One region of the Kineococcus esterisolvens genome, then DNA from elsewhere that is predicted to be linked to it. Evidence: riboswitches for the same ligand, from Rfam matches in the RefSeq annotation. Region 1 holds a riboswitch; the other holds the start of a gene.

Evidence for each region. A riboswitch is a leader RNA that binds a small molecule or an ion and turns the genes downstream of it on or off. The one in region 1 is predicted to bind thiamine pyrophosphate.
Region 2: another riboswitch for thiamine pyrophosphate. It lies ahead of ACRYR8_RS20030 (ECF transporter S component); the one in region 1 lies ahead of thiM (hydroxyethylthiazole kinase).

Annotation. Positions count from the first base shown of each region.
Region 1 is NZ_JBJLRI010000016.1:10,479-16,315, reverse strand. It holds gene ACRYR8_RS07625 (TenA family protein) at 32-727, opposite strand; gene thiD (bifunctional hydroxymethylpyrimidine kinase/phosphomethylpyrimidine kinase) at 724-1,548, opposite strand; gene thiE (thiamine phosphate synthase) at 1,545-2,210, opposite strand; gene thiM (hydroxyethylthiazole kinase) at 2,207-3,034, opposite strand; TPP riboswitch at 3,027-3,120, opposite strand; gene ACRYR8_RS07605 (GGDEF domain-containing protein) at 3,192-5,180, opposite strand; gene ACRYR8_RS07600 (response regulator) at 5,523-5,837, shown strand, end outside.
Region 2 is NZ_JBJLRI010000106.1:2,487-8,323, forward strand. It holds gene ACRYR8_RS20000 (MFS transporter) at 1-672, opposite strand, end outside; gene ACRYR8_RS20005 (GntR family transcriptional regulator) at 802-1,503, opposite strand; gene ACRYR8_RS20010 (DMT family transporter) at 1,604-1,918, shown strand; gene ACRYR8_RS20015 (NAD-dependent epimerase/dehydratase family protein) at 2,020-2,988, shown strand; gene ACRYR8_RS20020 (DUF4235 domain-containing protein) at 3,049-3,342, opposite strand; gene ACRYR8_RS20025 (hypothetical protein) at 3,358-3,498, opposite strand; TPP riboswitch at 3,551-3,655, shown strand; gene ACRYR8_RS20030 (ECF transporter S component) at 3,705-4,319, shown strand; gene ACRYR8_RS20035 (ATP-binding cassette domain-containing protein) at 4,312-5,837, shown strand, end outside.

The DNA of each region.
Region 1 (5,837 bases):
CGCACGGGTGGATCGGTCCAGGGCGAGCGGGTCAGGCGGGCGCCGGGGCCGCCAGCGGCGACGGCCAGTCCTCGCGGTGCAGGGCGGTCTCCCAGAAGAGGAACTCGTAGCGGGTCGCCGTCGCGAACGCCTCGTGCAGCGCTCGCACGTCGCCGAGCCCCTCGGCGGCCTCGTCGACCAGCCGGCGCGCCGTGGCCACCGAGGTGTGGAACTCCTCCGCGTCGTAGGCGGCGACCCAGCGGGCGTACGGGTGGTCGGCGCCGGCGTCCAGCACGGCGGTCGCCGAGCGCGCCAGGCGACGGGCCACGTCGGCGTACACCCAGAAGCACGGCAGCACCGCCGCCGCCGCGACCGGGTACGGGGCGGTCGCCGCCGTCGCCACCAGGTACGAGACGTACCCCAGCGTCGTGGGCGAGGCGTGCGCCGGGCCGTCGGCGGGCGGCAGCGCACCGGAACCCAGCAGGTCGCCGTGCAGGGCCGTCTCCACCACCGCGGCGCCGTGCGCGGACGACGCCCAGAACGCGGCGCTCGCCACGTCGGGGGCGCGCGAGGCGAGCAGGGACAGCGCCCGCCCGTACCCGGCGAGGTAGATCTCGTCCTGCTCGAGGTAGTGGCGGAACACCCCCGGGTCGAGGGTCCCGTCGCCCAGCTCGCGCAGGAACCGGCAGTCGTCGATGGCGGCGCGCAGGTGCGCGGTGCGCTCCCACGCCTCGTCGGTGAAGCTCACGAGGTCCTCCGGTGGTGGGTGCGGGAGTGGTCCAGCGGGCCGTTGCCCGAACCGACGTGCAGCGCGTCGGCGCCGGCGAGCGCGCACTGCAGGTGGTCGCGGGCCTCCTCCACGACGGGCAGCCAGCTCACCGGCGCCCCGGTACCGCGTGCGGCGATCGCCGCGATCGCCGCGGACAGCGTGCACCCGGTGCCGTGGGTGTTCACGGTGGCCAGCCGCGGTCGCCGCACCAGGTGGGTTCCGGCGGGTTCGGCGAGCACGTCGACGCTCTCGGCGCCGTCGAGGTGCCCGCCCTTGAGCAGCACCGCGGTGCCGGTGCGCCGCAGCAGCTCCTCGGCCTGGGCGGCGACCTCGTCGGGGTCGCGGGCGGCCCTCGCGCCCAGCAGCACCGCCGCCTCGGGGACGTTGGGCGTCACCAGGTCCGCCACCGGCACGAGCTCGTCGCGCACGGCGGCGACGGCGGAGGCGTCCAGCAGCCGGTCGCCGCTGGTGGCGACCATGACGGGGTCGACCACGACGGGGCCGGGCCGGCGCTCGCGCAGCACCAGCGCCACGGCGCGGGTGACGGCGGCGTCGGCGAGCATGCCGGTCTTGGTGGCGTGGACGGTGACGTCGTCGAGCAGCACCTCCAGCTGGCGGCGCACGAAGTCCGCCGGGACGACGTGCACCCCGGCGACGCCGCGGGTGCTCTGCGCGGTGAGCGCGGTGAGCACGGCGGTGCCGAACGCGTCCAGGGCGGCGAACGTCTTCAGGTCCGCCTGGATCCCCGCTCCCCCGCTGGGGTCGCTGCCGGCGATCGTGAGGGCGACGCGCGCGCTCACCGGTCCACCGGGGATCCCGCCGCGGGGCGGCCGTCCCAGCGCGCCCGCAGCCCGGCGGCGGCGGCGCGCGGGTCGGGGGCGGCGCACACCGCGGACACGACGCAGAACCCGGCGACGCCGGTGCCGCGCAGCTCGTGCAGGTTCCCGGCGTGGAGACCGCCGATCGCCACGCACGGGGTCCCGGCGGCGGCCCGCACGACGGCGCGCACACCGTCCGGTCCCAGCGGGGCGGCCGCGTCGGTCTTGGTGCCGGTGGCGTGCACGGGCCCCACCCCGAGGTGGTCGACGACCCCGGCGGGGACGGCACGCACCTCCTCCACGCTGGAGACCGACAGCCCCACGAGGACGTCGGGCCCCACCAGGCGGCGGACCTCCTGCGCGGGCAGGTCCGACTGGCCCAGGTGCACGCCGTCCGCGCCGGCGATCAGCGCGACGTCCACGGCGTCGTTCACGACCAGCGGGACACCGGTGCCGCGCAGCACGTCCTGCACGGCGCGCACGAGCGCGAGCAGGTCCCGGTCGCTCGCGCCCTTGCCGCGCACCTGCACGGCGCTCACGCCGCCGGCGACCGCCTCGCCCACCACGGCGGGAACCCCCCGCGGCCCGCACATCGCGGTGTCGGTGACCAGGTACAGCGAGGGGTCGAAGGGCCGGGCACTCACGCCAGCCGCCCGGTGCCGGCCAGGTCCGCGCGCAGGGCGGCGGCGTCCACGGCGTCCAGCTCGTCGATCCACGCGATCGCGAAGCTCCCGGGCCGCGGGCAGCGGGCGGCGGCCCGCTCGGCGGCCAGCGCGACGTGCGCGTGCGCGGTGACGGCCCCCAGCAGCGGGTCGCCGGTGACGGCGGTGCAGGCGGCGACGAGGGCGCCCAGGGAGCAGCCGGCGCCGGTGGTGCGCGTCAGCAGCGGTGATCCGCCGCGCACCCGCACGACGCGGTCCCCGTGGACGAGGACGTCCACCTCGCCGGAGACCGCGACGACGCCGCCGGTGCGCTCCGAGAGCCGGTGCGCCGCGGCCAGGGCGTCCTCGGCCAGGGAGGTGGAGTCCACGCCGCGCCCGCCGGCACCGGAACCCTCCAGGCCCATGACCTCGGAGGCGTTGCCGCGCACGACGTCCGGTGCGTGCTGCAGCAGTTCCCGGGCGGTGCGGGTGCGGAACCCCAGCGCGCCGACCGCGACGGGGTCCAGCACCCACGGGTTCCCCGCGGCGCGGGCGGAGGCGGCGGCGAGCGCCATGGCGCGGGCCCGCTCGTCGTCGAGGGTGCCGACGTTCACGAGCACGGCGGAGGCGACCTGCGCGAACTCGGCGGCCTCGCGGGGGTTGTCCACCATCGCGGGTGCGGCGCCGGCGGCGAGCAGCGCGTTGGCGGTGATCGTGGTGACGACCGAGTTCGTCAGGCACTGCACCAGCGGGTGCTCGCGGGCCAGGGCGTCGCGGACGTCCGCGACCTGCTGCGCGCTCGGGCGCGCGGGGTTTCCGGCTTCCACGCCGTGACATCCCTTCGTCAGCACTACCTGCGTCAGGTTCGACGGGTGTGATCTCAGCCCCTCGCGGGGCACCCCGTGTCGCGGGCGAACCTAACACCGCCCCCCGACCCGCCCCGACCCGCCCCGACCCGGCCTGACCCGGCCGGGTCCGGCCCCGTCAGGCGACGGGAGCGGGGGCCGCGGGGGTGACGGCGGGGGTGACGGCGGGGGTGTCGCTGACGACGGTGGTGTTGCGCCCCGCCTCCTTGCCCTCGTACAGGGCGATGTCGGCCAGCGCGACGACCTCGGCGGCGCTGAGGCCGGGCTGCCACTGGGCGACGCCGATCGTGCAGGTCTGCCCGTGCGGCACGGCGGCGCGGATGCGGTCGGCGACGGCGCGCGCGCCGGCGGCGCTGCACCCGGGCAGCGCGAGCACGAACTCCTCCCCGCCCCAGCGGGCGAGGGTGTCGACCTCGCGCAGGCAGCCGGCGGCGGCCGCGGCGAACTCCTGCAGCAGGTCGTCGCCGGCCAGGTGCCCCTGCGTGTCGTTGTAGCGCTTGAAGTGGTCCAGGTCGATGAGGCAGAAGGACAGCGGCAGCCCGCTGCGGACCGCGCGGGCGATCTCCTTGGTGGTGGTCTCGTCCCAGCGGCGGCGGTTGGCCAGGCCGGTGAGGGGGTCGCGCTCGGCGGCCACGGCCAGCTGGGCCAGCAGGTCGGCGCGTTCCACGCCGTGGGCGGCCTCCTGGGCCAGGGTCGCCAGGACGACCCGGGTCTGCGCGGGCAGTTCCTGGACCCGGGTGCGCCAGACGCTGGCGAGCAGGCCGGCGGTCCGCCCGTCGGTGGCGGTGATCGGCTGGTAGGCGACCGAGACGGCGCCGAGCGCGTCGCGCAGCCGCCCCGAGGCGCCGGTGTGCCCGGACAGGTCGCTGACGAAGACGGGCGCACCGCGCCGGAACGCGTCGGCGAGCACGGTGGGCTCGTCGGCGGGGGTGCTCACCGGGACCATCCCCTCGCCCCAGACCGCCCGGGTGACGAGGTCCCCCCGCCCGTCGGGCTCGGCGAGGTACACCCCGTCGGCGCCGGTGATGCGAGCCGTCGCCTCGCACAGGGCCTGGCGGGTGTCGGCGGCGGAGTTCAGGGACCGCAGGGCGTCGGTGAGCATCGCGGCGGCCTCGGCCTGCCGCTGCGAGTCGTCGGCCTGCCGGCGCACCTCCGCGAGCAGCTCGTCGCGCTCGTCGCGGCCCAGGGCGAGCACGAGCCCGATGACGGTGGTGAGCACGGCGAAGGCCTGCCCCGCGAGCGCACGGAGGGCCGGGTCGGGCTCGGCGGCGAACGGGCCGTGCCCCAGCAGGGTGGGCACGAGCGCGGCCAGGCCGGTGAAGAGGCTGTGCCACACCACGGTGCGGGTGCAGAAGCGCAGCGCCGCCCAGACGGTGAGCACGGGCAGCAGGAACACCAGGTCGGGCACCCCGGGGACGGTGAACTGCACCGCGTACGCGACGGCGGTGACGGCGAACGCGGTGACGCCCTCGGCCCAGCGGCGGCGGGCCACCGGAGCGCACGGCACCGGGGCGGACCCGTCCCGTGCGCTGGTGGCGACGAGCCGCAGCCCGACGCACGCCAGCAGCAGCACGCTGAGGCCGTTGCGGGCGGCCCACACCGGCAGGTCGACCCAGGTGACGTGCCCGGCCTGCCACCAGGCGGCCGGCGGCCCGACGAGCGCGCCGGCGGCGACGGCCGCACCGGTGGCGGCCAGCAGCCGCAGCAGGGCCCGCACGCCGCGCAGCGGCCGGCCCGGGCCGGCACCGGGGCACCAGCGGTGCAGCAGGGCGTCGAACAGGAGCGTCTGCAGCACGGTGGCGGTGGCCGTGGTGAGGGCGAGCAGGGCGCCGGCACCGGTGAGCGCGTGCACCAGCACGCCGGTGACCGCGAGCAGCGCGGTGTCCAGCGGGCGCGTGCCGGCGCCGCGCTGCACGGCGAACCACACGGCGGCGACACCGGAACCCGGGGAGACCAGGGACAGCGCGCCGCCGTCCGGGACGGTCCAGCGGCCCAGAAGCAACCCGGCGGTGAACAGGGCGGTGAAGGCGGCCGAGCGCAGCAGGGACCGCGCAGCGGGGACCAGGGGGGGCCGGGGAGGTCGCCGAGCGACGTCGGGGTGGTGCACGTCGGTCGTCCTCTCGCCGGGTGCGGGGCAGCGGCGCGGGAGGCGGCTCGCTGCCGAACCGCGCCACGGGAGTCATCGGGCGCCACCGGCGGTCCCTTGAGACCGCTGCGTGCCCGGCGCTCACCCGCACCGCTCACCCGTCCGGGCGCAGCGGGGCGACGGCGCGGCGACGGCGGGACGGGTACCCGGACCGGGTCCGCGGGTCGCTGCGCCGGACGGGTGGGTGCGGGCTTCACCCGGGCGCCGTGCGTGCCGATGACCCCGGAGGCGGGGCACGCGGCACCCGCCACGACCGCGGCACGGTGCCCCGCTGCGCGGCGACGACCCAGGAGGGACCCGGACATGGCCAAGGTGCTGGTGGTCGAGGACGACGCGGACATCCGCACCCTGCTCGACCTGCGGCTGCGCGCCGCCGGGCACCGCGTGATCGGGGCGGAGTCGGCAGCGGCGGCCCTGGCGGTCATGGCCGAGCGCGGCGCTCCGGACGTCCTGGTCAGCGACGTGTCGCTGCCGGGCACGACGGGCCTGGAGATGGTCGCGGGCCTGCGCACGCAGGAGGGCTACGAGCACCTTCCGGTGATCTTCCTGAGCGGCCGGGTGCAGCCGGCGGACATCGAGGCGGGCCGGGCCCTGGGCGCGGTGTACCTGACCAAGCCC
Region 2 (5,837 bases), on a different contig from region 1:
TTCGCCCTGCTCCTTGGCGTCCTCGAAGTCCGGGGACTCCTCGACCTTCAGGCGGATGTACATGCCCGCGCCGATGAGGATCGAGCTGAGCAGGAACGGCACGCGCCAGGCCCAGTCGCCCGGCAGGCTCGCGCTGGCGAGGAAGGCGAGGTTGGCGAGCAGCAGGCCCAGGGGGAAGCCGGCCTGCGGGATGGCCGTGTAGGCGCCCTTGCTCCGCCACGGGGCGTGCTCGTACGTCATGAGGATCGCGCCGCCCCACTCGGCGCCGAAGGCCAGGCCCTGGATGATCCGGACGGTGACGAGCAGGATCGGGGCGAGGATCCCGGCGGTCTCGTAGGTGGGCAGGGCCCCGATGAGCACCGTCGACAGGCCCATGACGAGCAGCGAGGCGATGAGCACCGGCCGGCGGCCGATCTTGTCGCCGAGGTAGCCGCCGATGATGCCGCCCAGCGGGCGGGCGGCGAACCCGACGCCCAGCGTGCCGAAGGAGTACAGCAGCGCCGTCGTGGGGTCGCTGTCCGGGAAGAACGCGTCGCCGAGGTACAGCGCCGCGGCCGTTCCGAAGCCGATGAAGTCGTAGTTCTCGACCGTGGTGCCCACGGCGCTGCCGACGGCCACCCTCTTCTTGTGCTCGGTCCCGAGGACTCGACCGTTCGCTGTCGTCACTGCCATCTCCTTCGACGGGGACCAGTCCCGCACTGGACTGTCATCGGTCCTACTGTTGACAGTAGAACGCGGAGACTTTCCCACATCGTGGGAGGCGCTTGTCAAGGCCCCGGGCGAGTCGCCACGGTCCCGCGGTCAGCCGGCGGTGGGCTCCACGCTGCGGCGCATCCGCTGCTCGATCCGCGCCGCGGCCTCCCGCATGTGGGTGCGCAGGAACTCCCGGCCGCCGGCGGCGTCGCCGGCCTCCAGGTGGTCGGCGATCGGCGCGTGGCGCTGGTACGCCATGTTGTGCAGCGCGGTCTGCGGCCCCGCCGCCGTGATCGCTGCGCGGGCCAGGCCGCTGATCGAGCGCCAGCTGTGCAGCAGCGTGGTGTTCCCGCTCAGCTCGCAGATGCGCTCGTGGAAGGCCAGGTCCGCGTCCAGCTGGGCGGTGACGTCGCCCTCCGCCTCCCGCAGGTTCTCCAGCTCCTCGCGCACCCGCGCCACGACGGAGGTGCGGTCCTCGCGCGCGCAGATCAGTTCCAGCGCCAGGCTCTCCAGCGCGTGCCGGACGGTGAAGATCTCCTCGACCTCGCGCTCGGTGACCACGCGCACCGAGAGGCGGCCGCGAGCGTCCGACGTCAGCAGGCCCTCCTGCTGCAGCTGACGCAGAGCCTCGCGCAGGGTCCCGCGGCTGACGCCGAGCGCCTCGCTGAGCTCCACCTCCGCGAGGTGCGTGCCCGGGGTGAGCTCGCCCGAGCTGATCGCCTCGCGCAGCCGGGCGTGGATGAGCTCGCGCCGCGTCTGCAGCTCGATGGACCCCAGCGCGTGCAGCGACGACTTGGCTCCGGGGGTCACCGGCTCAGGGTATCCGGGGCGACGTGCCGCCCCCGCCCGTCCGGAGCGGTCGCCGGGTCCGGTAGACGTGGGGACCTCGCCCCGCGTCCAGGAGGTCTGCGTGCACTGGATCGTCCTCGTGCTCTCCGGTGCCCTCGAGGCGGTGTGGGCCACGGCCCTGGACCGCTCGGAGGGCTTCACGAAGCTGTGGCCCACCGTCGTGTTCGCCGTCTCGGTCGTCGCCAGCATGGCCGGGCTGGCGTACGCGATGCGCGAGCTGCCCGTGGGGACGTCCTACGCGGTGTGGGTCGGGATCGGCGCCGTCCTGACGGTGGCGTACGCCATGCTCACCGGCGCCGAGAGCTTCTCCGCGCTCAAGGTGCTGTTCCTCGCCGGGATCGTCGGCTGCGTCATCGGGCTCAAGGTCGTGCACTGAGCGCTCCAGGCCTATCCTCGGCTCGCCACCGGTCACCGAGGGCGGCGTACGACGACGGTGTCGAGGACGGGAGTGGGCGCGTGGCGCTGAAGGTGCTGTTCATGGGGGGCACGGGGATCATCAGTTCCGCGTGCGCGGCGCTGGCGGTGGAGCGCGGGGTGGACCTGACGGTCCTCAACCGCGGGGGCACGGCGTCCAAGCGCCCCCTGCCCGCGGGCGTGCGGCAGGTGACCGCTGACGTCCGGGACGTCTCCGCCGTGCGGGAGGCGCTGCGCGGCAGCGAGTTCGACGTGGCCGTGGACTTCCTGGCGTTCACGCCCGAGCACGTCGCCGCCGACGTGGAGACGTTCCGCGGGCGCGTGGGGCAGTACTGGTTCGTCTCCAGCGCCTCCGCCTACCGGAAACCCGTGGGCCACCTGCCGATCACCGAGTCCACCCCGCTGGCGAACCCGTTCTGGCAGTACTCCCGCGACAAGATCGCCTGCGAGGAGCTCCTCGCGCGGGCCTACCGCGAGGAGGGGTTCCCCGCTGCGGTGGTGCGTCCCAGCCACACCTACGACCGCACCTCGCCGCCCGTGGACGGCGGCTGGACCGTGGTGGAGCGCATGCGCCGCGGCGCGCCCGTCGTCGTGCACGGCGACGGCACCTCCCTGTGGGTGCTGACCCACCACACCGACTTCGCGAAGGGGTTCGTGCCGCTGCTGGGCGAACCGGCCCTCACCGGTGACGCCGTCCACATCACCTCCGACGAGGCGGTCACGTGGGACGCCGTGCACCGCGCCCTGGCCCGCGCCGCCGGAGCGGACGAGCCGGTCCTCGTGCACGTGCCCTCCGACGCCATCGCCCGCGACGACCCCTCGCGCGGGCCCAGCCTGCTGGGCGACAAGGCGCACTCGGTCCTCTTCGACAACACCAAGCTCAAGCGCCTGGTGCCGGGTTTCGCGGCGACCACGAGCTTCGCCGCCGGCGCGCGCGAGATCGTCGAGCACCACGACGACCACCCCGAGCTGCGCCGCACCGACCCCGACGCCGACGCCCGTCACGACCGGCTCGCCGCCCGCTGGGGCTGAACCGCCCCGCGACCGGGCGCGAGCGCACCCGGTCGCGGGGAGCGCCCGGCCGGCCGCGCGTCAGGAGGTGCGGACGTCCTGGCCGCGCTGCAGGCCGGGGGGCTGCTCACCGGTGGCCTTGCGGTACCAGACCGCCGCCTGGCGCTCCACGAGCAGCCGGCTCAGGCCGATGATGGCGCCGGAGGCCAGCGCCCACGCCACGGCCTCCTTCCACGCCACGTCCGGGTCCTCCGGGTTGGCCGGTGGCGGCGACTTCGTGACGCTCACCCAGATCTTCTTCGTGAGGCGGTTGGCGACGGCACCCGCCGCGACGGCGGCGCCGGGGCCGACGAGCTTCCAGACGATGGGACTCATGGCGTGCACCCTGCCCTACAGCAGGTCCAGGAACCACCGCAGCACCGGCGCCAGCGCCGTGGCGGTCGCGCCCACCAGGGCCACGACGAGCACGACGGTGACCAGGCGCACCCCCCGGGAAGGGCCGCCGTCCGGTCCACGCAGGTGTCGCAGCACACCCCCATCCTGCTCGCCCACCGCGGGGGCGGGGGAGCGGGGTAGGGTTGGCGCCGAACGACAGGGGAGCGCCGCAGGGCGCTGAGAGTGCGGGCAGCCGCAGACCCTCGAACCTGACCCGGTTAGCACCGGCGTAGGGAGTCGGGCGATCCTCGACCCGTGGCCACCGTGGCCGCGGGTCCCCCTCCTGCACCCAGGAGGCCACCGTGAGCACCACCCTCGGCAAGAGCACCGGACGCCGCCCCGCCGGCCGCTGGCGCACCGTCGACCTCGTCACCAGCGCCGTCCTCGGCGTCGCCTTCGGCGTCGTCTTCTGGGGCTGGCACTTCGCCTACAGCGCCCTCGACCCGTTGTTCGCCCTGTTCCCGCCCGTCGCGGGCCTCGTCAGCGGCGTGTGGCTGCTGCCCGCCGTCGTCGGGGCCCTGGTGGTGCGCCGGCCCGGCGCCGCGCTGCTGACCGAGCTGGTCGCCGCCAGCGTCGAGGCGCTGCTGGGCACGCAGTGGAGCGCCGGCGTGCTCGTCTCCGGCGCCGTGCAGGGCCTGGGCGTGGAGATCGCGGTGGCGCTGTTCCTGTGGCGGCGCTGGACGCTCGCCGTCGCGGTCCTGGCCGGTGCCGTGGCCGCCGCCGCCGAGTCCGTCTACGAGTGGTCCGCCTACTGGGCGGCGTGGAGCTGGGACTGGAAGCTCGTCTACGCGGGCTTCTTCGTCGTCTCCGGCGTGCTCGTGGCGGGTCTGGGCGGCTGGGCCCTGGTGCGGGCCCTGGCGCGTTCCGGCGCCCTGTCCGCGTTCGCCGCGGGCCACGAGCACCGCACCCGTGGCTGAGGCGGCCGGCGCGGCACCGGCCGCCCTGCGGGTGCGGGGGCTGAGCGTCACCCCGCCCGGCGCCGCGCGACCCGTCCTGGACGGGGTCGACCTGGACGTCCCCGCCGGCCAGCGCGTCCTGCTCGCCGGGCCCAGCGGCGCGGGAAAGTCCACCCTGCTGCGCGCCCTGGCGGGCGTGCTGGAGGAGGGGCCCGGCGGGGAGCCCGTCGCCACCGGCGAGGTCCTCGTCGCCGGTGAGCCCACCCGTCCCGGCGCCGCCGGCCTGCTGCTGCAGGACCCGCAGGACGCGGTCGTGGCCGCCACCGCCGGGCGCGACACCGCCTTCGGGCCGGAGAACCTCGCGCTGCCCCGCGAGCAGGTGTGGGAGCGGGTGGCCCGGGCCCACGCCGCCGCCCGCTTCACCGCCGGGCGCGGGCGGGAGGTGGCGACCCTGTCCGGCGGCGAGCGCCAGCGCTTGGCGCTGGCCGGCGTCCTGGCGCTGCAGCCCGGCGTCCTGCTGCTGGACGAGCCCACGTCGATGCTCGACGCCCCCACCGCCGAGGCCGTGCGCGCGGCGGTGCTCCGGGCCGCCGCGGGGCGCACCCTCGTCGTCGTCGACCACGACCTGGCCGGGTGGGCCGGGCACGTGGACCGGGTCGTCCTGCTGGGCCGCGACGGCCGCGTCGCCGCCGACGGCCCGCCCGGGCGGGTCCTCGTCCCGGGAGCGGGCGAGGGGGAGCTGTGGCTGCCCGGTGCGCCGGAGCCCGAGCCCGCCGCCGTGCCCGCGGGACTGCTCGCCCCGCGGCTGCCGGTGACCGGCGACGTGCTGCGCGGTGCGGGGCTGGGGCTGGTGCGCCGCCGCCGCGGGCTGCGGCCCCCCGCCCCCGCCACCGTCCTGACCGGTGTGGACGTGGACGTGCCCGCGGGGCGGGTGACCCCGCTCGTGGGGGTCAGCGGGTCCGGCAAGTCCTCCCTGCTGGGCGTGCTCGCCGGGCTCACCCGCCCCACCGCCGGGGAGCTGCGCGCCTGCGGCGCCCTGGCGGGCGGGGTGCGCCCGCAACCGTGGCGGTGGCGCTCGCGGGAGCTGGCCGCGCGCACCGGGTGGGTGCCGCAGACGCCCGAGCACGCCTTCGTGCGCACCACCGCGCGCGCCGAGGCCGCCGCCACGGCGACGGCCCTGGGCCTGCCCGCCGCGCACGCCGACGCCCTGCTGGAGCTGCTGGGCCTGGCGCACCGCGCCCGGGTGGACCCGTTCCGCCTCTCCGGCGGGGAGCAGCGCCGCCTGGCCCTGGTGGGGGCGCTGGCGGCCTCCCCGGCGGTGCTGCTGGCCGACGAGCCGAGCGTCGGGCAGGACCGGCGCACCTGGTCGGTGGTGGCGGGGCTGTTGCGCGCGGCGGCCCGCGACGGCGCCGCGGTCGTCGTCAGCAGCCACGACGAGCGCCTCGTGCGGGTCGTGGACCCGGGCGGCGACGGGGCGGTGCGCCTGCACGCCGGCCGGCGCGTCGCCGCCGCCGTGCCCGCCGCCGTGCCCGCCGCCGC